DNA from 2 places in the Cryobacterium sp. MDB2-A-1 genome. Region 1 is predicted to be linked to the other one. Evidence: riboswitches for the same ligand, from Rfam matches in the RefSeq annotation. Region 1 holds a riboswitch; the other holds the start of a gene.

The links. A riboswitch is a leader RNA that binds a small molecule or an ion and turns the genes downstream of it on or off. The one in region 1 is predicted to bind magnesium.
Region 2: another riboswitch for magnesium. It lies ahead of E3O39_RS18480 (Nramp family divalent metal transporter); the one in region 1 lies ahead of E3O39_RS14950 (Nramp family divalent metal transporter).

The regions. Positions count from the first base shown of each region.
Region 1 covers NZ_SOFK01000037.1:106-9,510, forward strand. Annotated here, with positions in the region: partial or broken gene E3O39_RS14915 (IS30 family transposase) at 1-1,021, opposite strand, end outside; gene E3O39_RS14920 (DUF4397 domain-containing protein) at 1,640-2,341, shown strand; gene E3O39_RS14925 (anti-sigma factor) at 2,731-3,543, shown strand; gene E3O39_RS14930 (cation:proton antiporter) at 3,772-4,929, opposite strand; gene E3O39_RS14935 (hypothetical protein) at 4,943-5,344, opposite strand; gene E3O39_RS14940 (LCP family protein) at 5,602-5,913, opposite strand; gene E3O39_RS14945 (hypothetical protein) at 6,109-6,792, opposite strand; M-box (ykoK) riboswitch at 7,074-7,243, shown strand; gene E3O39_RS14950 (Nramp family divalent metal transporter) at 7,460-9,130, shown strand; gene E3O39_RS14955 (magnesium transporter MgtE N-terminal domain-containing protein) at 9,260-9,405, shown strand, end outside.
Region 2 covers NZ_SOFK01000055.1:3,978-18,600, forward strand. Annotated here, with positions in the region: gene E3O39_RS18475 (magnesium transporter MgtE N-terminal domain-containing protein) at 812-2,110, opposite strand; gene E3O39_RS18480 (Nramp family divalent metal transporter) at 2,172-3,755, opposite strand; M-box (ykoK) riboswitch at 4,108-4,277, opposite strand; gene E3O39_RS18485 (LCP family protein) at 5,670-7,067, opposite strand; gene E3O39_RS18490 (LCP family protein) at 7,357-8,709, shown strand; gene E3O39_RS18495 (glutamate decarboxylase) at 9,187-10,575, opposite strand; gene E3O39_RS18500 (KUP/HAK/KT family potassium transporter) at 11,149-13,059, shown strand; gene E3O39_RS18505 (DUF1345 domain-containing protein) at 13,457-14,113, opposite strand; partial or broken gene E3O39_RS18510 (helix-turn-helix domain-containing protein) at 14,276-14,593, shown strand.

The sequences.
Region 1 (9,405 bases):
GCAGCCCGTTGGTGTTCTCGTTCGTCGGTCGTTGCCAGGGCGAGTGCGGGTCGGCGAAGAACACCCTTGTTCCTGTCTCGAGCGCGAACTGGGCGTGCGCGGATAGCTCTTTCCCGCGGTCCCAGGTGAGGGTCTTGCGGAGGTGTTCGGGCAGCTTCGTCATCGACACCGTCAGCGCTGCGTTCATCGCGACGGCGCCGTAGCCACCGAGCGAGGGACCGTTCTTCACGGGTGGCATCTCACCCCAGCCTTCCAGTCTGGGCAGATGCACCAGGAGCGTGGAGCGGCTGCTGCGCTCGATGAGTGTGCCGATCGCGGATCGTCCGGTTCCGATGATCAGATCACCCTCCCAGTGCCCTGGAACGGCGCGGTCCTCGGCCTCGGCGGGGCGTTCGCTGAGGACGACATCGGCAGTGACATGCCCTTGCGGCTTGTTGCGTGATCGAGCTCGCGGTTCCCGCAGCGCACGGCCGGTTCGAAGGCACGTGACCAGTTCTCTCTTGAGCGCGCCACGGCCCTCGACGAACAGCGACTGGTAGATCGCCTCGTGGCTGATGCGCATGGACCCATCATCGGGGAAATCGACCCGGAGCCGGTGGGAGATCTGTTCCGGGCTCCACGCCATGGCCCACCGCCTGTCCTGCCGGTGCGGCTTGTTCAGCCCCTTCCACGCCGGCGTGTCAGGGCCCGTGACGATCGTGCCATCGGGTCTGCGGACGCTCCCGTTCAGCCGCTCCTGCACATACTCACGCAACCTGTCGTTGTCCACCAGCTTCGCGGTCTTCGGGCGCTTCGCGACCTGTTGCGACTTCCACTGCGCCACCAGCGCACGGTAGACCTGCTTCCCGCTCCTCGTCGCCGCGTTACAACGCAACTCGCGTGAGATCGTTCCCGGGTCGCGGCCTATCCTGCGGGCGATTTCACGCACGCCGAACTGCTGGGCGCGCAGCAGCGCAATCTCCTCACGCTCAGCGAACGACAGGTAGCGGCCCGTGGGCTCATCCAGACTGATCGGCGACATGCCGCCAGCGTGACGGAACCAACGGGACCCGACCGGCCACGACACGCCCACCTCGCCGGACGCCTCGACCGTCGTCACGCCACACGCGATAAGCCGCCAAAACTCCCGCTGCACCGCACGCGAGGGCTCAGGCCGGCCTGGTGAACGCATCGGCGGTCGCAACGCCCGATCCGCCGCCCACTGCCGCCGCGCGGCCTCGGGCGCTTTCGATATCTGCTTCCCACCGCGTCCCATCGCAAACCTCCGTGATCGAGGTGTTGCGACGACCAATTGAATCCGCCCAGTTCGCGCCTGTCTCTTTGTCAGAGGTCCCTGCCCAGCCGCGACTTTTTGGATCTCAGCTGGCGTCAGAATCCGAGTTCGGAAAGTTGATCCGGCGGACCGACGGGACAGGATCATCGACCAAGTGATATGAATCGCACCCTGCGAGGGACAGTTCGCTGCCCTGGACGACTCTGCGGACTCGGCTGAGAGATTCGCGCTGGCAGCGCCAGCCAGGGTCCAGCCGATGGGTTCCAAAATCATTGGCGTCGCGTGCATCCAAAACGGGAGTCCAATCAGAAGAGAGTTTGGGAGGCGATGACGCTTCCCGTCCATGACAAATAGCAGGAGGTAACCATGCGCAAGACCATCGCTGTCGGCGCCGTAGTCGGTGTACTCGTCGCCCTCGCGGGATTCATGCCGGCAAACGCCAATGAGAGCCACAGCCACGGGGACAACGGCCCCGCCGAACTGACCGTGTTCCACGCAATCCCGGGCGTCACGGTCGACGTTTACGTCAACGGAGCACTCACCCTGGATAATTTCACCCCCGGTTCATTCTCAGACACTCTGAGCCTTGACCCAGGCACGTATTCCGTGGCGATCACCGCCGCTGACGCCAAAGACGCCTCCAATCCCGTGATCGGCCCGATCGATCTCAAGCTGGGTAGCGGCAACAACTACACCGCGGTCGCACACCTGACCGAGGCCGGCATGCCGACCGCGACCCTGTTCCAGAACAACCCGGATCCCGTCGGAAAGGGCAAGGGCCGACTCACGGTCCGCCACGTCGCCGCTGCACCCTCGGTCGATATCCTGGCCAACGGTGCCGCCGCGATCACCGACCAGACCAACCCCGACGAGGTCGAACTGACCCTCCCGACGGGGACGATCAGCGCGGCCGTTGCCGCGACCGGCACGACCGCTGCGCTGATCGGTCCGGCCGACGTGACGATTGCCAAGCGCACGAACACCATCGTGTATGCATGGGGCAGCCTCGCTGACCACAACCTCGCCTTCGCCGTGCAGACAATCAAGCTCGACAAGGCCCACCACTAGGCACCACCCGGACACCTCCTGCGCTCTGCCATCGGAGTGCAGGAGGTGTCCGCCTCAACGCACACAAACACGAACCGAACCCGTCCGATACATCAGGGTGAGCTCCACTTGTCCCCCGTGGGCCAGACCTGCGTGTGCCCGCCGACTCGACCCGAGCCACGAGGACACAAAGATCCCTTCGACGGCCGAACCTATTGTCAGTTTCTCAGTGGCTCTCTGAAGGGGGCTTCTGGCTATGCTGTGCCTGACACCGTTCTGCGCCCACAGTGGATGGGGGACCATGAACGAGCAACATGCCGGTCAACGCTTCACTCCGAATAGCCCGGGCCCCGGGATGAGCCGCATTCTTCGAATCTTCACCGGACTGCGTAACCGATTGGAGGCGAGCGATGACACACATTGACCCCGAGAACCTTGCCATCATCGCCCTAGCCGGGGCCGACCTCACCAAAGTTGAACGCCAGCACCTCGCGGGATGTCCGGGGTGCGCGCTCGAACTCCTTTCCCTGCAGCACATCGTGGTTGTCGGCCAGGCGGCGCGCAACGTGTCCCTTACCGAGCCTGCCGAAGCGGTCTGGGAGCGGATTCATGGCGCTCTCGGGCTCAGTGCCGACGTCAAGAGCACGCCACGACGTGACCAATTCGTCGGCGCAACGCCCGCAGCGGCAACCAATGTCCCGGAGCGCGCCCAAACCCGAACTTCGAGGGATCATCTCACCGCGACGAGGGCTCGCGTACTCGTTGATCTGGCGCCGCGTCGCCGTCGGTGGCTACCTGTTTCCTTCGCAGCTGCGCTCATCGGCCTCATCGCGGGCCTGGCCGGTGGTATCTGGTTCGACTCACTTCAGCACGCCGCCGCACCGACAGTGATTTACCAAGCGCAGCTCACCTCCTTCCCCGGCTGGCAAGCACACGGCCAGGCGTCGGTTAAGGAGAGCGCGGATGGGCACCGCAACGTGACCGTCGACCTGACGGCTCCCGCCACCCCGGATAGCTCTCTACGGGAGGTCTGGCTGATCAAAGCAGACGCCTCAGGACTCATCAGCATCGGCCTGCTCGACGGAAACACGGGCCGCTTCGACATCCCCGACACTGTCGACCTCACCCAATATCCCCTCGTCGACATCTCAGCTCAACCCAACAACGGGAACCCCGCACACTCTGGGAACACGATCGTACGCGGACACCTGCAAGCCAGTTGAAGCACACTCACAAGCCCAAAGACCTGAGAACGCCTCGACCGCCGAAAAGAAACGTAGATGATCATGGCCGTGGCACTCTAGATTGCCTGAAACCCGGCAGTCCGGAGCAACCGACGAGGGCGCCCATCGGGGTCGCTGACGACGCGGCAGATGGGAACCGTCCAGGGCTGCGGCCGAGTCACTCGTTGGTAAACCCTCGTCGTCCTCCCGACGCGGCTGGGTCTGAGACTAGGGTGCCGCAGGAGGTGCGGCAGATATGTTCGCTTGTCGCTTCGCGGCGCGCCCGCCCGCGAGTGAGGAGAGGACGATGGTCACGAGCGCGCCGAGGAGGAGGGCCGCGCCCTCGCCGGGTACGAGTAGGTGGGCTTGCTCACCGATCGTGGCCGCGGCGACGGGAACCCCGAGCTGGGCAGCAGAAAGTAAGCCCAGAGGCAGCTCCTGACCGAGGAACCGAGTGGCGGCGTGGGTGAGCAGGGCGCCGCCACCGAGCGCGAGGCCCAGGAGGATCATCTGCGGGTGTGTGAGGAGGTCACCGAGGTTGAGGGACGCGCCGAGCCACACGAAGAAAAGTGGTCCGAAGAGCCCATCCGCGAGTGCGAACAGCTGTCTGGCTAGCCGGCGGGGCTCGCCGATGGCGGCGACGACCAGTCCGAAGGAGAACCCGGCCAACATGATCGAGACGTGGCCGGAGACCGCGAGAGCCGACATCGCAAAAAGGACCGCCAATTGGATGCGGAGTTCGAGAGCGAACTTGCGTTGCTCGGAGAGCCGATGCAACCGCAGTCGAGCGCCGTTTCGCTCCAGACGCGACAACGTCAGGTAGAGCACCGCAGCGGCCGCTGCGACGGCGCCCGCTCCGAGGGCCGCCCGGCCGGCGTTAGGCGGATCGATCGCCAAAGGCAGGGCGATGATCGCGACAATGTCGGCGATGGCGACCTGGGCAGTGAGTTGCAGCACCGAGTTTCCGCGCAGTCGCAGGGCATCAATCACCGGCAAGACGAGTGCCGCCGAGGACGATGCCATCAGCACGGCGTAAAGGGGCGCGTGTGCGCTCCCGAAGACGACGGCGGCACCAATACCAAGCGCCACCGCCAGGACTCCGGTGAACAACGCACGAACTGCGCCCGTGCCCAGTGCGGAGCGGATCTGCACGTCCCGCACGGGCACGTGTGAGCCGGCCACGAACATGATCAGAGCGAATCCGACATCGGCCAACAGCGTGATCGATGGGTCCGACGAATCGACCAGACGGAGCCCCGTATGGCCAACGAGGATGCCCGCCAGGATCTCGCCCAGCGTCACCGGAAGATTCCACCGTCGTGGGATCGCCAGCAAAGGCCCGAGCAGCGCAACGATCGAGATGATCGCCAGGGTTTGGAACGTCATCGCGAAACCACCACTAGGGGACGGCCGGCCGCCCCAAGATCAGGTCGGCCAGCTGCACGGGAATGTTCGTGTTCTCATCGGTGTGATATGCCGCACAGACCCGGTGGTAGCCGTCCGTAATGTGTAAAGGCACCGCCGAAGAGAGATTGCCACGAACGAGCAGGATTGGCGAGAGCTTCACGCCGGTCCGGATTTTCAGCAAGTCAGAGGCGACGTGGGGGTTGGTCACGTCAAGGAGCGGCAGGCCCGCAGCCCGCAGAATGTCCTTGGCTTTCTGAATGGTGATCGGCGTGTCTTGGAGCGCCTGCACGGTGGCGTCGACGCTCTCAGCTTGCAGGAGCAGGTGCGAGTAGTCCGCGGCGCTCGGGTAGTCCTGCGCCTCGGGCGACTCCAGCCATTTGACTTTTTTGGGCATGGTGGCCTTCCCTTGTTTTTTCGAGCAGGCTTTGGGAATGAACTTTCCGGCCCGGCCCGGCCCGGCCCGGGCTAGAATCCACCGCCTGATAGCTTGAGCGTAGTAGTGATCCGGCCGCTATGGAGGCACCCGCGATGCAGGCGTCGTAAGTCCATCAATTTGCGCTGAGATCGGCTTGCGGCGATGATGAGCCTCCCGGTAGGTACGTTCATCGTCAATGAATTGCACGGTCGGTGAGATTCTTCTGCACCTACCCTCTAACCACTGATACCGGGATTCTGGGTGTGGAAAACGCCGCATCTGAAGACGCCGACGGCTTTGAAGGAGGCGGTGGCGCCGTCGAAACGGATTTGGGCGGCGAAGGGAAAATGCAACCCGGTGAGCTTCTCAATCGCGAGCACGACCCAGGAGAATCCGCCCCGAGCGAGCGTCGTGTGTAGCAGCACCCGGCTCGACGCGGAGCCGGCGGACCCATCAATTTGGAGGCAGGCCTGGACAGCGAGCACCAGATCTCGCGGGAAGCTGATCACGCTCACCCTGTGGTGATCCTGCGTGATGTGCAGCAGCATCGTGACTTCGTTGTTGCCCGCTCCGTAACTTCCCGCGCGAACTCGACACTCGTCGCGTTACACACCACCCTGTCCAGTGCAAGTATCCATACCAGTCAAAAGCAGGCTAACGCCCCCGGTGATCGCTGCGACATACTCAACTGGGGCCGTCGGATGGCCCAACGAGTCACCTGTGAGCGAGATCCAGACCGGGCTTCAGATATTGCGGCCCTCAGAAGGGGTGGGCCGCAGATGCCGGTCGAATGAGTACGCGAGCGGCTGACCGGCGGGCAGTTCATCACCAAGCTGAAGCGCGTCACCCCGGAGTGTGGAGCGAATGCCCCGAATCGATGCAGGGCTCGCGATGACGAGGACCGTTTGGCGGCCGAGGAGGAAGGAAACAACGCGCTGGGAATAGAACTCGGACAGCACCCCAGCTGCGAACAATGTCGGGTCGGCTGGGTCCGTCTCTTCTAATTCGTCACCGTCCTCCCATCGCGCTCCCATTCTCCTAGCTGCATCGGTTCGGTCCAGGGGCCTTTCGGTCCGGCTGAGCCAGCCATCTGGGTAACCGCGATCGCGCCGCATGCTGGCGCGAGCACGAGGCCAAGCAGGCTCTACGTCGAGGCGACGATCTGAGATGACCGCGCGCGGGAGCTTGTGTAGTTCACACAGGAGCGTATTGACGAACCGAATACTGTTTGTTCGGGGCGGAGTGAACACGACGTCGGGAGAGAGCCTGGCCGCGGCCAGCAGATCCGCCGCGCGTTGTGCCAGGATGACGGCCGAATCGTCTACGCCGGTTCTGCCGGGCGTCTCGATGGCTGTCTCGTTGTGAACAGGGACAGAGTCGATCGTGTCCCCGAATCCCAACAGAATCAGTACACCGAATTCACTCATCCGCCTCGCGCTCCTTCCACAGCGGGATACTGCAGCATGGGGCGTCCCTCGACTTCGAGGCGACGGTTGTGCAGGATGACCACAGTCAAACACCATGCAGCCGGGCAATCTAGGAAGGCCAGCATGTCCTACCACGGGTTGGATCCGGGGCCCTGTCCTGTGTGCACGGCATCGTTATCCGCCAGTGGGCGGCGGACTCACGGTCGGTTTGCTGCGGGTCTGAGCGTAGCCACACCTTGCTTGCGGAGCAGTAAATTCTCCGTGTAGCGTGACTCTCGCAGGGCGCCACTTGTTAGCTGAGGCTCCTTTGCGGATACAAGCCAGCGACCCCCAACGTCTAGAGACGCCCCGGGTCAGGACAGGTTTTCCCGGAACAAGGGATTGCCCCGATTGGCTCCCGACTCCCGGGTTAACGCCGCAAAGTGCCAAAGGTCTTATGAGAAGAGGTCACCTCGGCCGGTCAGGTCGGACTCTTCGTGCGCGCTGAACGAAGTGGAGGGAGCACGCCGATGAGCGAGAGCCATAGACCCTGTCTCCCTCTGCCCGTAATTGCCCGTTAGACACTCGCTCTTCCCCGCGCGCGGCCCCTGGCCCGCGCTCTTCCGGCAACGCCTCCGGAATTCCCACGCTTACACATACTCGCTCCCTGCGCAGAAAGCCGCACACGATGACGAACAGCAGCGAAAGCGTCACCAGCCCTGAAACCGGCCCGACCCCGACGGGGCCGCTTTCCGCTGTGCTCGACTCAGCCCATCTCGGCGATATTGAAGGTGCAATGGGAACAATTCGTTTGGGTGATGATGCGCCTCGCCGAGGGTTCCCGGCCAAGTTTCGTACCCTGCTTGCGATCCTCGGCCCCGGGCTCATCGTGATGGTGGGAGATAACGATGCCGGTGCCTTCGGGACCTACACCGAGGCCGGGCAAAACTACGGCACCTCACTCTTATGGACCTTGCTCCTGCTCGTTCCGGTTCTGTACGTGAATCAGGAGATGGTATTGCGGCTGGGTGTGGTGACCGGGGTAGGCCATGCCCGGTTGATTCTGGAACGGTTCGGAAAATTCTGGGGTGCGTTCAGCGTCATCGACCTGTTCATCCTGAACGCGCTCACCATCGTCACCGAATTCATCGGGATCAGTCTGGGGCTCCAATACCTGGGCATCCCTCAGGTCCCCGGCGTCATCGTCGCAGCCCTGCTCGTGCTAGCCGCCGTAAGTACAGGGTCCTTCAAGAGATTCGAACGCGTCAGCCTGTTCCTGGTTGCTGGGTCACTGCTTCTGATTCCCATTTTCGTGCTCTCTCGCCCGGATCTGGGCGAGATGGCCAGGAACTTCATCCTCCCGGGAATGCCCGCGGGTTCACAACTCTCGACAGTGATGCTGCTGATCATCGGAATCGTCGGGACCACGGTCGCCCCGTGGCAGTTGTTCTTCCAACAGTCGTACGTCATCGACAAGCGCATCACCCCGCGCTTCATGAACTATGAAAAGGTCGACCTGTGGATCGGGATTTTGATGGTCATCGTGGGTGCGGCGGCGATCATCGGCTTCACCTCTGCGACGTTCACGGGGCGACCAGAATTCGGCAACTTCACCGACGCTTTGGGAGTGGCAGAGGGCCTCGGTAAGTATGTGGGGCCGGGCGTGGGAATCATGTTCGCGATCGCGCTGATCGACGCATCGATCATCGGGGCGGCTGCCGTCGGCCTCTCGACGTCATACGCCCTGGGCGACGTGTTGGGATTGAAGCATTCCCTGCACCGCAAACCGTGGGAGGCCAAAGGGTTCTACGCCGTGTTCGCGGGCCTCCTCGTGATCGCTGCCACCGTCGTCCTCATCCCCGGTAGCCCGCTCGGACTCTTGACCGTCGGCGTGCAAACCCTCGCCGGAGTGCTGTTGCCCTCCGCCACAGTCTTTCTTCTTTTGCTCTGCAACGACAAGGAAGTCCTCGGACCCTGGGTCAACGGCAAGTGGCTGAACCTGTTCACCTCGGTGGTGGTCGCCATCCTGGTCATGCTTTCTATCGTCCTCACGGCCAGCGTGTTGTTCCCGGATATCACGGCCGGTACGATCCTGTGGATCCTCGGTGGGGGCACCTTCCTCGGCCTGGTCACCGGTCTGATCGTGGGTGTGGTGCGCCGCCGACGCCCGGCTCGGGAGCCCGTCCCGAAGATGGAGCACGCTCAGCGGTTGCGCTGGCGGATGCCACCCCTGGCCCTTCTATCCAGACCCGAGCTCTCTTCGGGCCGGCGCGTCGGCCTTGCCGTCTTGCGCACGTACCTGCTCCTGGCGATGGCGTTGGTCGTCGTGCGGGTCGTTCAACTCGCTCTCGGCCACTGAGCAAATGAGTCTTACGCTCAAGTCAACATCCTCAACTCCGCCAAGAACCCAAGCAACGATCGGGAAAGAAGACCCACAGTGAACACGACGATCCGCGGTATGACCGATTCCGAGGTCGGCCTCTCGCAGTTGCTCCGGCACACCGTCGTTGACGGTCAAGGCAAAGCCCTCGGCAGACTCTCTGACGTCATCGTCCGACTCCGCGGAGACGATTATCCGCTCCTGACCGCGCTGGTGGTCCGGGTCGGCTCCGAAACGGTATTTGTCCCCATCGC
Region 2 (14,623 bases), on a different contig from region 1:
TCCTGCAGCTGCGAAATCAGGGTCTGTCGCGACGGGCGATCCACTCCGCCCAGGGGATGTCGAAGGCAGCACCTTCCAAACCTGGGACCGAGGTCGGATCGAGGAATGGGCGGCGCGGATCGGGAGAGCAACCGTCACGGTGACGGCCAAAATCTTCGAGACCCCCTTCAGCGACGAGGCCGGCTTCGACGCGGCGCTGGCCGTCCTCCGGCGGTCGAGCCGGTTTATCCATGGCCAATTGGAACTGGGCGTAGGCGGCCACCAGGTTTGCCCGCTGGTGGACACGAGACCTGCCCGGTCATGGCACATGCGCGAGCATACATCCCTCGCCGCCGCGTAATCGATGACGGAGAGCGCCCGTGGTGCTGAGCCACACCACCACTGGTGCTCTTGCGCGCTATCGATGGGGCTCAAGCGCACGATCGAGTGGGGCTCAGGCCCTCGAATACTCACCATGACGCTCATGATAAGCGACGTGTAGATCCTCACAGACCTGGGTTCCCAGTGTTGGGGCGGCAGCTTGACTGGCGCTTGGGCTGGTCGCTCCCCACGGCCTAATTCCGCTGTCCGAAATCTCCACGGCAGCTCACTCTCGGTCACCATTACGAATTCGGTGAGAAAAGAACCGGAGAGAAGAAAACACTTCACAGCCGGTGTCGCCGAATCGCCTCTACGTAGCGCGGAACTGAGATCGTGTCAGCGGAGATCCGAGCCCATTTCCTCCGCCGCTATCTCAGTGAAATCGTAACGCTGCTCTGGATTCGACGATCCTTCACTGGGAGGAGCCGCTGTTCGAAAAGACGGCACGATCTCACACGGCGCCAGGGGTGAGGGAGGCGTGGGTTTGGGGTTCGCGGCGTTGCCAGTCCTGGGGCAGGGCGGCTTCGAGGGCGTCGTCGACGGTGATGATGCCGAGGATGTGGCCGCTTTCGTCGAGGACCGGGAGGGTGAGGAGGTTGAAGTCAGCCATGCGGGTGGTGACGTCGATGATGTCATCTTGTGGTGCGGCGTGAACGGGATCAGGGTCAGCGACTTCGCGGAGGGGACGGTGCGGGTCTGTTTGGAGGGCGCGGATGATACTGATCGCACCACGGAGTGTTCCGTCGTCGGCGGTGCTGTAAATGGTGGTGAGGGCTTCCGGTTGTTGAGTTGTCGAGGTGCGAATGAGATCAAGGGCGTCTTGGATGGTCGCGTGCTCCGCCAGAGCGAGGTATTCCACACCCATGAGGCCCCCTGCCGTTGCAGTGTGGTAGCCCAGCAGGGCCAGAACTTTGGTGTGTTGGGGTTCAGGGAGCAGAGCGAGGACTTCCCGGCGTCGTGCCTGGGGGAGGTCAGTGATGGCGTCGGCCGCGTCATCTGCCCGCATCCGGGTCAGAACAGAAGCGACGTCAGCAGTACTTCGGGATTTGAGGAGATGGGTGAGGCTGTCTTCGTCGAGTTCTTCAAAGACGTCTGCTTCGAATTCCGGGTCGTTGTGGACTTGAGTGAGGAGTTCGCTTTGCTCTTTAGCGTCTGCCGTTTCGATGAGGTCTGCAATTTGGGCTGCTTTGAGACGGCGTAATTTCCCAAACGGGGCGCGAACGAGGACCGAGGGTTCGTGGCCGATGAGGGCTTCAAAGGATTTCCAGTCCCGTGCCGGGTCGGTGGAGATGGTCTTCCGGGTGGACCACCAGTGGGTTTGGTGCACGTTCAATCCTGTGACAGCCCACGTGGCGGTGTCGGAGCTGAGGTAAATGTCGTGAGCACGGACGAGGGATGCCATGTGCACGTCGATGAGGCGGTGGCCCAGGACGTCAGCGTTGAGTAGGACCTCGCCCGGGCGGCGCTGGAATGCCCGCACGTTCAAGCGGGCTGTGGTGAGCTCGACTCGATTGGGTTCCAGGGCTGCGACGTCGGCGATCGGGACGTAGATGGTTTCGGAACCCACTTTGACCACGAGCGCGGTCACGAGGGGGTAGTCATCTCCCCTGAGGCGCACAATGACGTCAGCGAGTTTGCCAAGTTGTTTTCCTTGGCTGTCGACCACGGCATGGCGCAGGAGTTGGGAAAGACGCAGAGCAGATTTAGTTGTTGTTGGAACGGGAGAGTTAGACACAGTGGCTTCTTTCACGAACAAGGCTAGGTAGAGGTGGCGCGTTGTCGGGGCGGTATTGAGAATATGGTGCTCGCGGCTAGTGGCCCAGTGCGAGCTGGACGACGCGGACCACGACGAGGACCATAGCGAGGATCAGGTAGGCGCGCAGCACGCCCAATCCGATGGTCCGACCGGTGGAGAGCTCCGGGCGGGCGAGGAGGGTGAGGGGTGGCATCCGCCAACGGAGACGTTGACTGTGTTCCATCGGGAGCACCGCATCACCGGCCGGGCGTCGCCGGCGAAGGACCAGGGCAGTCGCTCCGACAAGAATTCCCAAGACACTGCCCCCGCCGAGGATGGACAAGATTGTCTCTCCCGTGATGTCTGGGAAGAGAACGCTGGCTGTGAGGATGATGGAAAGCATGACCAGCACGGCGACGACAACAGACGTGAACAGGTTCAACCATTTGCCGTTGACCCAGGGGCCCAGCACGTCTTTGTCGTTGCAGAGCAACAAGAGGAAGACCGTGGCTGAAGGTAGCAGCACCCCGGCGAGAGTCTGTACTCCCACGGTCAAGAGTCCCAGCGGCGCACCGGGAATCAGAACAATCGTGGCTGCCAGGCCGAGGAGTGCGGCGAATACGGCGTAGAAGCCTTTCGCTTCCCACGGTTTGCGGTGCAGGGAGTGCTTCAACCCCAACACGTCGCCCAACGCGTATGAAGTCGACAAACCTACTGCGGCCGCACCAATAATGGACGCGTCGATCAACGCGATCGCGAACATCACTCCCACGCCAGGTCCGACAAACTTGCCGAGGCCTTCTGCGACCCCGAGTGCGTCAGTGAAGTTGCCGAATTCGGGCCGGCCGGTGAAGGTGGCGGACGTGAAGCCGATGATGGCGGCCGCACCGACGATGACCATCAAGATCCCGATCCACAAGTCGACCTTTTCGTAATTCATGAACCGGGGCGTGATGCGCTTGTCAATTACATAGGACTGTTGGAAGAACAACTGCCACGGGGCGACGGTCGTGCCGACGATCCCGATGATGAGCAGCATCACCGTGGAAAGTTGGGACCCGGGTGGCATCCCGGGGAGCACAAAATTGGTCGCCATCTCGCCCAGATTCGGGCCCGACAGAAAGAAAATGGGGACCAACAAGAGGGACCCGGCAACAAGAACCATGCTGACGCGTTCGAACCGTTTAAAAGACCCGGTGCTGACGGCGCCGAGCACGAGCACGGCTGCAACAATTACGCCGGGAATTTGCGGGATGCCCAGATACTGCAAGCCCAAACTGATACCGATGAATTCGGTCACGATGGTGAGCGCGTTCAGGATGAACAGGTCAATGACGCTGAAGGCTCCCCAGAACTTTCCAAAACGTTCCAAGATGAGCCGGGCATGGCCCACCCCCGTGACCACCCCCAACCGCAACACCATTTCCTGGTTCACGTAGAGGACGGGTACCAGCAGCAGCAACGTCCACAGCAATGTGGTCCCATAATTTTGGCCAGCTTGCGTGTAGGTCCCAAACGCGCCAGCGTCGTTGTCGCCGACCATCACAATCAGTCCAGGACCCAGAATGGCCAAAAGGGTACGCAGTTTTGCCCGCACGCCCCGCCGCGGCGCATCATCGCCGAGTCGAATCGTGCCCATGGCCCCTTCGATATCGCCCACGTGCGCGGAATCCAGGACCGCTGACACGGGCCCGGTCGGAGGAACGAGGTTTGACGTTGTATCCATGGTGAACTTTCTGCAGGAAATGAAAAGACAGGATCCGGGAGCCGATCAAACGCGGCCCGACGAGGGCCGGCGATGTCGGGAGCACCGTGGAAACCACAGGGCCGGGCGAGAAAATATGACCTGGCCGGGCTGCGATCACCGGGGCACGCCACCAGACAGGCGTGTGCAGGCAGACTGCTACCTGGTGTGCGTGGTCGGCAGGAGGTAGGGTCTATGGCTCTCGCTCATTGACGTGCTCCCTCCGCTTTGCTCAGCGCACACGAAGAGTCCGACCAGACCGGCCGAGGTAACCTCTCCTCGTAAGACCTTTGGCACTTTGCGGCGTTAACCCGGAAACCGGGAGCCAATCGGGGCAATCCCTTGTTCCGGGAAAACCTGTCCTGACCCGGGGCGTCTCTGGACGTTGGGGGTCGCTGGCTTATATCCACAAAGGAGCCTCAGCTAACGAACGGCGCCCTGCAAAGATGACTGTACGCGGAGACCCCAACAGAAGCAATCGCGGCTGTCAATGTTCCACAAGCGTTCACCTTGCCGCGACGCTAAACGGCCAGCCGTATGGCGTCGCGGCAACATGGATAGCTTTACCTTGCTAGCGCGCGGCGTCCTAAAGTGCTCAACTCGACTAGATCCCCCCGGTCCAACCCTTCATTGGACCCGGAAAGACCAGAACGCCAAGGGCGAGGACCTAAGTCGAGACCAAGTCTTGAGGAAGCAGAGGACAGGGATGCACTCGTTCGGATCCCTCATCCTGCTGCCACTGACCGCGAACCAGGTCGCAGCCGGTTCCCGGTCTGATCCCGGGCGTGACCTTCCTCTCCGCACGATGACGGACCCGACGTTCACCGCCCAGGCGCGTCTGGCCGCTCACCGACTAAATCTCTTCCGGATCGCACCAGACATGGTCCTCACGCCCTGCGAACCGCGCTGTATCCCGCTCACTCAAGCGGTACTGACGGAACTGCGTCACCTACCGCGCGTTGTCCGCTCCGACCGTCGACTGGACGTTGAAGAGCCCTGGGATCGTCCCCAAAGCGCACGGCGCCAAGACCCCTCACTCCGGCCCGGCTGGTTGTCGCGAACCGAGTCGTCCCCCGAAGCTGGCAACACCGGTGACGCAACTTCGACCTCGTTCAGCCCGCCGAGCAGGCTCGAACTATCAGCAGACATTGACACCAAGAACGTCGTATCCACTTCGATGCGGTCGTTCGTCACAGATTTGCTCATGCCGCTGCTCTCCGACCGGCAAACCATACTTCTCATTGCAGATCCGCACGTTATTACTCAACTACGGATCATTCTCAACAACAGCCATGCTCGGCAGACCCGTGACGCTGAACTCCCGACCGGGCAACTCCTCCGATACGACTTCGACCGCAACCTGCACCCCCTCAACCCCTTGGGAAGCTCCCTCTAACCTGCGATCTCCAGTTCTCCACGCTGGTTGCCGCCGCTCCAGCACGACGCTGCCCAGCGTGCCCGCGATGCTAACACCGAGCAAACTGGCAGCTGAGGTACTGTCGACCGGTTCCCGCGCCGATATCCAAGTGGTGCTTTCCCACGAGTGGTGATGAATGCGCAGAAGTCGCTGGTCTGGGTTGCATTCGAGGACCCGAGGACCCGAGGACCCGAGGGACAAAAGCGTCGAGTTGCGGATATCGACGCCGGGACAAGGCCAACAGGGATGCGGGAGGTATCCGTGTTCCGGGGACTTTCTGCCCACGAAGCAATCCCTCTCCCCTGCTCCCGCCGGAAAATAGGCTTTCGCGTCAGACAGGTACCGTATCCGCGTGTCTCAAAGCGCTACTTCCGTTATGACCCAGCGTGGATTTCCGGGAGGGGTCGAGCGCCCTAGTTTCCTTTGCTGCAGGTTTGTTGAGCTGCTGTTTGTCCCGTCACGGTCGTCGGGAGGACGGCGCCCCCGGGGCCGGGCGTGGCCGCCTGTACAGGGGTGGGTGTGGTGGCCGGTCCAGTCTTGCCCGGCACAGGAGTCGAGAGGGAAGTTGGCGTGGGATTCGGGGCCGCGGGCGCAGATTTGTCGAGAACGGCTGCCCGACCGGGGGCACCGCTGAGCTGAATGGGCTGGTCAGCGACGAGAGCTGCGTTCACGACAGCAGCACCCTCCTTCTGCGGGATGACGCGGTTCACGTCCTGCGGGTCGGCCACAGCGGGGTACTGAAGGAAGACCATGTTCGCCAAGCCGGTGTCTTTGAGCGCGAGCGCAATTTGAACCTGAGTCGTGGGATTGGTCAAGGTGTCAGAGAGGACCATGTTGTCTGTCGCCGCCTTGGCCAGGGAGTACAGCATGACAGGGTTACCGAGGACGCCGCCCGTTTCGACTTTCCGGGCCAACGCGGCCATGAACACTTGCTGGTTGCTGATGCGGCCCAGGTCGCTGCCGTCACCGACACCGTGTCTGCTCCGCAGGAACGACAAGGCCATGTCACCGACGATGCTCTGCTGTCCGGCCGCCAAATGCAAGGGCGGATTCGTGTAGAGGTCGTCGATCGGGGAGGCCACACACACGGTGACGCCGCCGATGGCGTTGGACATCACCGTGACCCCGTCGAAACTGATCTGGGCGGCGAAAGGAATCTGAACGCCGGTCAGTTTTTCGATCGTGAGCACCACGCAGGAAAGCCCTCCGCGGGCGAGCGTCGCGTTCAACATCACCCGACTGGACGCCGACGCCGTCGACCCATCAGATTGCGGACACGCAGGAACAGGGATCATGAGATCCCTAGGGAAACTGATCACACTCACGTTCTGATGGTTTTTCGAAATGTGTAATAACAGGGTGACATCGTTATTGCCCGCACCGGAACTTCCCGCCAAACCTGCGCCCGTCGCAAAAGCCCCACCCTGCCCGGACCGGGTATCCGTTCCCGTCAGGAGTAGATCGACCCCGCCGGAAATGGCTGCGACGTCTACCGCAAGCGCAGCAGTGCTCCCGGGTGTGTCCGCGAGGTGGGCGAGATGCACGCCCGGTTTCACGCTGCGGGCAACATCCCACGTGGCAACAGCTGCAATAGTCCCCCCACTGACCAGGAGAACGCTCACAGAGAACACGAGCGCGACCCTCACGGTTTGCCACGGGCTACGCCGCTGCAACCGTCCGTGGCGAATAGGGGCACCCAAGGAATGCGCTCGCGTCCGAAGCGGTAGCGGCGGCTTTTCCGTCACGTTGACCCCGGCTTTCTCCTGCAGATCGGCGGCTACCCCGTCAAAAACAACACGCTTGCTCCGCACCTTATACAACGCGAGTAGGCAACTGCTGGGAACCCACCGAGCGGTTCGTGGCTCTGTCAGCAGCCGGAGCGCGGGGAATCGAGAGTGCAGCTGGGACCAGGCTGCGTTCGGGCTCGGTGCGGGAGTGTCCTTCGGGCCTTTCCCGGGTCGAGGGCCTTATATAGGGACGTGCTTCATTGTTACCTACGCGACTGCCTGCTGTCCTATCGGAAGCACCGTCATGTCCACTGACCGTCCCGCTGACCGCCCCCGTCGTAGGCGCCGTCGGCAGGTGATAACACGTTGGTTCGTGATTGTTGTGGTCGTCGCCCTGCTCGCGGGAAGCAGTTATGCGATCTATAACTATCAACGATTCGCTGCTGGGATCACGCATATTGATGCGATCTCCTCGGCGAATGCTCCGAGCCGGGACCTGGATGGCCAAGATCAGAACATCCTCCTCGTGGGTGATGATCACCGCCCCGCCAACGCCACCGCAGCCCAACTTGCCCAGCTGGGCACTGAGCAAGACGGGGGCGGGACGAGCACGGACACGATGATAGTCCTCCACCTCCCCGCTAACGGCGACTCACCGACACTGATCTCCTTCCCCCGCGACTCCTGGGTCGATATCCCCGGTTTCGGCAAGAACAAGCTCAATGCTGCGTTCGCCTTCGGCAGCGAGAACGATGCGGGCGACGTGGGCGGCGCGCAGCTACTCACGAGCGTGATTCAAAACATGACAGGGCTAACCATCGACCATTTCGTTCGGGTCTCCATGATGGGTTTCTATAACATCGCTCAGGCCCTCGGGCCCATCCAGGTCTGCCTGAACGCCGCAGTGAACGACCCATATTCCACCATCAACTTGCCCGCTGGCATTTCCACCTTGAATGCCCAGCAAGCGCTCGCATTCGTCCGTCAACGGCACGGCCTGCCCCAAGGCGATCTGGACCGTGAGGTGCGCCAGAGGTATTTCCTTTCCATGGAGGCACGCCAACTGCTCTCAGCCGGTACGCTACTTGACCCCGTCAAACTCCCCCAAGTCCTTGATGCGGTCAGTGCGTCACTGCAAACAGATCCCGGCCTGAATCTGCTCGATTTGGCCACCCGATTCGGCGGCCTGAACCCGAGCAACATCACCTCCACCACCATCCCAGTCTCCGGAACACCGACAATCACCGTTAACGGCGCGGACGTGTCCGTAGTGCAAGTAGACCAGGCCGCAATGCCGGCCTTCATTTCCGGCATCATCGGGACGGCCACCGCCTATACGACAGCAACCGCGTCACCGGTATCCGACGTTACGGTCACTGTTCTCAATGGCGGCTCAACAAACGGCGCGGCCGCCACAAACACTGCCACCCTCAAATCCCTCGGATTCGCAACCGGCGTGCCAAGTTCAACGTCCGCACGCCCAAACACCACCATCGAATACCCGCCAGGGAAAGAGGGCGACGCCAAGGCACTCGCCGCATTCATTCCCGGTGCCGACCCGGTCAGCACCGGCACTGGCACCGATATCACTCTCGTCCTCGGAACCGACGGCAAGCAGGTCACCGTGCCAACCGCAGCTCCAGCAGCTCCAGCAGCGCCTCCAGCCCCAGCCGCGTCACCCAGCGCAGGGGAACAACACTTCGCGGGCAACGCATGCATTGACTAACCCCTGTCCACCCCCGACCTCGCGAACTGCTGTGAGGAGGCCCACCGAACTTCTACACTCCACAAGACCTAATACGCTGAGGGAAACCCGATGTCAACAATGTGGACGGCCGTGACTCTCCAGACGAACGATGCTTGGGGCCAAACTTTTGTGGTCATGGTCAAACGTGACCAACACGGCCACGTTCCAACTGTCCTCGTCAACCCAATCGACACCGCCGGCCGCAGACTGCCAGGTATTTGGCTGAGCGAGGCTTCTCACCACACTGTCTACCGGCGCCTGTCAGAGAACCCCTCGCTCTAGGAGTGCGGTTCACTTTTTCGTTCAGTGCTCCCCTGCCGCTATCCCCCTCATGGTCGACGCCGCCACCACGCCTGCCGTGACCGTGACCGGGTCTCCTTCATGGCCGCATTTGGCAAGGCGGCGCCCAACCGAATCGTGAGGGAAATCTGCTGTACGGACGACCGCCGCGGGGTGTCAGTGAGTGAAGCCGGGTTGCTGCCCTTCGACCGGCATCGGCCCCTCGAGCCTGTCGAGGTACGCCGTCTCCTGCTCGATGACTGTGAGCAGGCGCGCGGCCAGGTCCATGCTGAGCCCGTTGCGCACAACGATCCGTTGCACCGTCATCTCCGACAGGTCGTCGGGCATCTGGTACGCGGGGACGAGCCAACCATGGGAACGCAGCCGGTCCGACAGGTGGAACAGGTTCCAATTCCGGGTGTGGCCGGGCGTGAGCCGCCACGCGAACACCGGGATATCTGAACCGTCATTCCACAGGGTGAAGGCGCCGATCTTCCCGATGCCGCGCGCAAGGAATCGTGCAACGTCCTGGGACACCTGCTGCACGGCACGGTATCCCTCGAACCCGAGCCGGAGGAAGAGGTAGTACTGCAGGAGGACCTGCGCGCCAGGTCGGGAGAAGTTGAGGGCGAACGTGGGCATGCTTCCGCCGAGGTAACTGACATGGAAGATCAGCTCCTCCGGCAGCAGGTCCTTCGAACGCCAGACGATCCAGCCCAGGCCCGGGTACACGAGACCGTACTTGTGCGCGGACGTGTTGATCGAGTGCACCCGTTCCAACCGGAAGTCCCACTCCAGCTCCGGCTGCAGGAAGGGCGCGATCATGCCCCCGGATGCCGCGTCGACATGGATAGGAATGTCCAGGCCGGTACGTTCCTGGATCTCATCGAGGGCCGCGGCGATGGCCGCGACCGGCTCGTAGGCGCCGGTGTACGTCACCCCCATGATCGCGACGACGCCGATCGTGTTCTCATCGACATAGCTCGCGAGATTGTGGCCGTCGAGGCTCGGATGCTCCTCGCTGAGGGGCACGAAGCGCGCCTCGACGTCCCAGTAGTTGCAGAACTTCTCCCAACACACCTGCACCGCGGAACTCATCACGAGGTTCGGCTGCCCGTTCGGCTTCCCGGCCGCCCGCCTGGCCTGCTGCCAACGTCGCTTCAGGGCCAGTCCACCGAGCATGCACGCCTCCGAGGACCCGACCGTCGACGTGCCGATCGTGTCCAGCGGCTCGGGCGCGTGCCAGAGGCCCGCGATCATCCGCCAGCAGTACTCCTCGATCGCGGCGGTCTGGGGGTATTCGTCCTTGTCGACGATGTTCTTGTCGAAGGCCTCCGTGTAGAGCCGGCGGGCGTGATCGTCCATCCAGGTGCCGACAAAGGTCGCGAGGTTCAGCCGGGCATTGCCGTCGAGCATGATCTCGTCGTGGATGATCTGGTACGCCGTCTCCGCCTCCATCGGCTCCGTGCCGAGCACATAACGTGGGGCAACAGCGTCCTCACCCGGGCGCGCGAAAAGCGGGTTGATCTCTAAGAACTCCGGATTGAACTCTGGGTTGGCCTGCATGGGGTCCATGCTGCCGTATCGGGCCGGGAATCGACCACAAACCGCCGGTGCCGGCAGCCCGGTCGGGGTGGCGTATGCAGTCGAGCTGCTCTACGGCGCCGACGGGGTGGTGTTGGAGGTGATGTCAAAAATGCTCGCCCTAGTCGAAGATTTTTCGTCGAGCTCGCGGGATGAAACACCGAAGATGAATGCGCGATGACCACCTACCGCCCTCTAACCCGCCACCGCGTCTCGACCCGCATCGCCGCCCTGCTCGTGGTGCTGCCGCGTTCGAGGACGAACAGGGCTTCACGCACCCCAGCCGCTGGGCCTTCTATCTATTTCCGGAGGTTCACAGAGAGGGGCGGTCCGTGGAAACTCTGGAGTGGGCGCCGGCCACGTCGACTTGGTGCTCACCGATGGTTGCCGACACGTCGCACGATACCGGCTGCGGCACACATAACGCTCTCCACGCACCCTAGGATTCAGGGATTAGTTGATGCGGCGCTTGGAAGACCGCTTCGCACGCTAACCGTTCAGCGGATCGATAGCGGTCCCAGCTGCCGTGAGCCTGTTTTGGATGTAGAAGGATTCGTGAAGTTGGGAAAATTGAGCGCACGCGGTCCGGCTTTGGTTGTGGGTCCCATGATTGCGGCCATGGGTGTCGTCTTCGGCGATATTGGCACCAGCCCGCTTTACGCAGCGACGACGACGTTTGACGCCGGTCGTTCCGATATCAGCGGACCGTCGGCCGAATATGTGTACGGGTCGACGGCGACCATCCTCTATGCGCTCACTTTGGTTGTCACGATCCTCTACGTGCGTTTCCTGATCCGGGCTGACAACCGAGGCGAAGGTGGGCTTCTCGCACTATTCGGGCTTCTCCGCCGGAGCGGTCTGAAAGCTCGAACCCTCACGACCTTCACTATTGTTGCCATGCTGGGTGCCGCAATGTTTTTAGGCGATAGCGTGATCACCCCCGCGATCTCGGTTCTGTCCGCCGTAGAAGGTCTAGAAGTGATCCAGCCGACCCTGTCCGCCCTTGTGGTGCCGATCGCAGTCGTGATCTTGCTGGGTGTTTTTGCGATACAAAGATTTGGCACCCGAACAATCGGGCGGCTCTTCGGCCCGATAATGTTGCTCTGGTTTCTTGTCCTCGCAGTGACGGGTGGCGCGTCGATCCTGGAGGACCCCGCGGTCCTTCAAGCGCTCTCACCGCACTGGGTTGTACTTTTCTTCATCGACCAGCCCGCGACGGCTTTCTTCGCCCTCGGCGCGATCGTTCTGGCCGTGACGGGAGCCGAAGCCCTCTACGCCGACCTCGGCCATTTCGGCCGACAAGCGATCACGCGCGCATGGATGTGGGTCGTCTTTCCCGCCCTGGTCCTCAACTATCTTGGGCAGGCGTCCTTGGCTCTGCGCCACCCGCAGGAGGCAACCGCATCCTTCTTCGGCCTCGTGCCCGCGTGGGGTCAACTCCCCATGGTCATCCTCGCCACGGCCGCCACGATCATCGCTTCCCAGTCTGTGATCTCAGGGACATACTCCGTCATCCATCAAGCGTGGCGTCTGGGGCTCTTCCCTCCACTTCGAGTAATTCACACATCGGAAAAGAACGAGGGCCAGATCTACGTTCCAGCCATCAACGTCCTACTTGCACTTGCTGTGCTCGCCGTGACAATTGGCTTCCGAGGATCCGCCGCGTTAGCCTCCGCATACGGCATCGCCGTCACCACCACCATCTCCATCACCACCATCGTCTACCTGGCCTGGAGTTGGGCACACTCCAGACGCCTCACGCCAAGAATTATCGCCGCAGGCGCAATCCTCCTGGTGACTCTCGCGTTCCTCGTGGCGAACCTCCCCAAGGCGACCTCGGGAGGGTGGCTCCCACTCGCAATCGGCGCAATCATATTCACAGTGATGGGCTCATGGTGGATAGGACAGCAACGCATCCGCGCCGCACGACGCATCGGCGAGCTCCCCCTCAGCGACCTGGAGTCATTTCTCACACTCGCCAAAGGGGACCTGTTCCGGGTTCCCGGAGACGCAGTGTTCATTACCCGGAATCCAAATATTGTGCCCGTTGCCCTGCGCACAATGGTCACTCAAAATCATGCCCTCCAGAAACGCTCCATCCTCTTGAGCTGGTCAACGGTCGACGTCCCCTCCACCGTCGGGATGAAACAACGAATCAACGTCGAAACGTTCCCCTCCGGAATCGTTCGCGTCGTCGCAAAAGTCGGATTCCTTGAGCAACCTCGGATGACAGAACTGCTGACCGAAGCTCACACCGTCGACAAGACAGCGCTAGTAAATTTCGCTTCCTCACGCGCAACATTCTTCATCTCCACCCCAGTACCCCGCTACAACCGGCGGAGCAAAATGTTTCGCTGGGCCCAAGTCCTCTTCCTAGCCCTCGACAGGCTCGCACCCGACCCCGTCGACGTCATCGAGCTTCCCCGAGACAGAACCATCGTCCTCGCCCGCGAAGCACTACTCTAAACTTCGGACCAACTCAAAGAAACGGTTGACGATCCCACAACCCCAGGCTGCTAACACTTGCTGAAATTCACGGCCACATCGTTGGGTCAGAGGGCGGGCAAAGAGCGATCGTCAAGGAAGATCGTCAACGGTGACCCTTTGGCCGAAGAAGAACGAAAAGGGTTGAGGGAGGCTCGCACGCATCTGGGCTCAGAAGGCCGTCAGGCAACGGCTGTCTAGTTCTGAGTTTTCGAGACGGAGCTCGCGCGGGAATCAAGCCCCGGGACGGGGGCCCTGACCGGTATGGAGCAGAACACGAAACCGGGACCCGAGCGCCTTTCTGGCAACACTGGTGATGGTTCGTTCCTTCTCCAGACGTTTTGTCTCGAGCGAGTACGTGGTGCGCTGAAGCAGATGGTTAGTGGGCGAGTCCGGAAACGAGGTTGATCGTTGTCGCTAGGACAACGACTCCCAAGACGTAAGAAAGCAACGAATGGCGCAGCGCGGTGATGCGGATATCGTGATTTTGCAGATTGGTGTCCGAAACTTGGAACGTGGCCCCGATCGTCACGGCCAGGTAAGCGAAGTCGGAGTACCGGGGCGGCTCGCGTTGATTGAAGACAATGCCCCCGGTTTCGTTGCTGTAGTACAGGTGCGCGTATCGCAAGGTGAACACGGTGGTGACCATCAGCCAGGACGCCGCGATCGTTGACAACGCCAAGGCGACGAGTCCGGCTTTGGCCAGTCCTTCCACGGTGCCAGCCTCAATGAGGATGAGCGCAATGGCCCAGAAACTGGCGATACTTGCGCACAGAATGAGTACCTCGGCGGCGAACCGGGATGGATCTTCTCGAGTGGCATATCGTGCGGTCTCAGAATGATCCAGTCGACCTACCGCTATCCACGTCCAGGACAGGAAGACGACCGCCGCCCCAACCCAACCGATAGCCGGCGCGAATGCCCATTTCACAATCAGACCAGAGGCGACGCCAACGAGCACGCCAACGATGAAAGCCACGCTCGCCCTCGTGCCAGCATGAAAAATTGTTGATCGAAAGTCCTGCACCTGCTCCATCCCCAGATCCTCGCACAAAGCGCACGATTTAGAACCAACTGCCGGTGTGTTGTCGATGTCCCCTACTGGGTCTTTGTCGCTAGCCTCCCTACGTCAGGGTGAGTTGAGGCCAGTAGCTCAGAGCAAGTCCGCCGTTTGACGTAGGGCGAGAATCAGGAAGTTCCGATGGGGTCCATGCTGTTCACGAGCATGGCGGCGCTCGGACAGATGGAACACGAAATCAAGCGAGAGCGAGTGCTTGACTCGATCGCTAAACGGCGCGCGGCCGGCAAGGATCTGGGCGGTCGCCCGCGGATCATCACCGACAGCCCGGTCGGCAACGCCCGCCGACTTATGGAAGGTGGAGAGCCAGCAGCTCAGGTCGCGCTCGACCTCGGAATGTCGCGAGCTACCTTCTACGGCCGAGCGCGCGCCTTGGGACTACTGCCAGATCAATCTGATGGCCAGATTCTGACACGCGACGCCGCCAAATTTAACTGATCGCAGGGCAACAATGAATTACACCCAGCG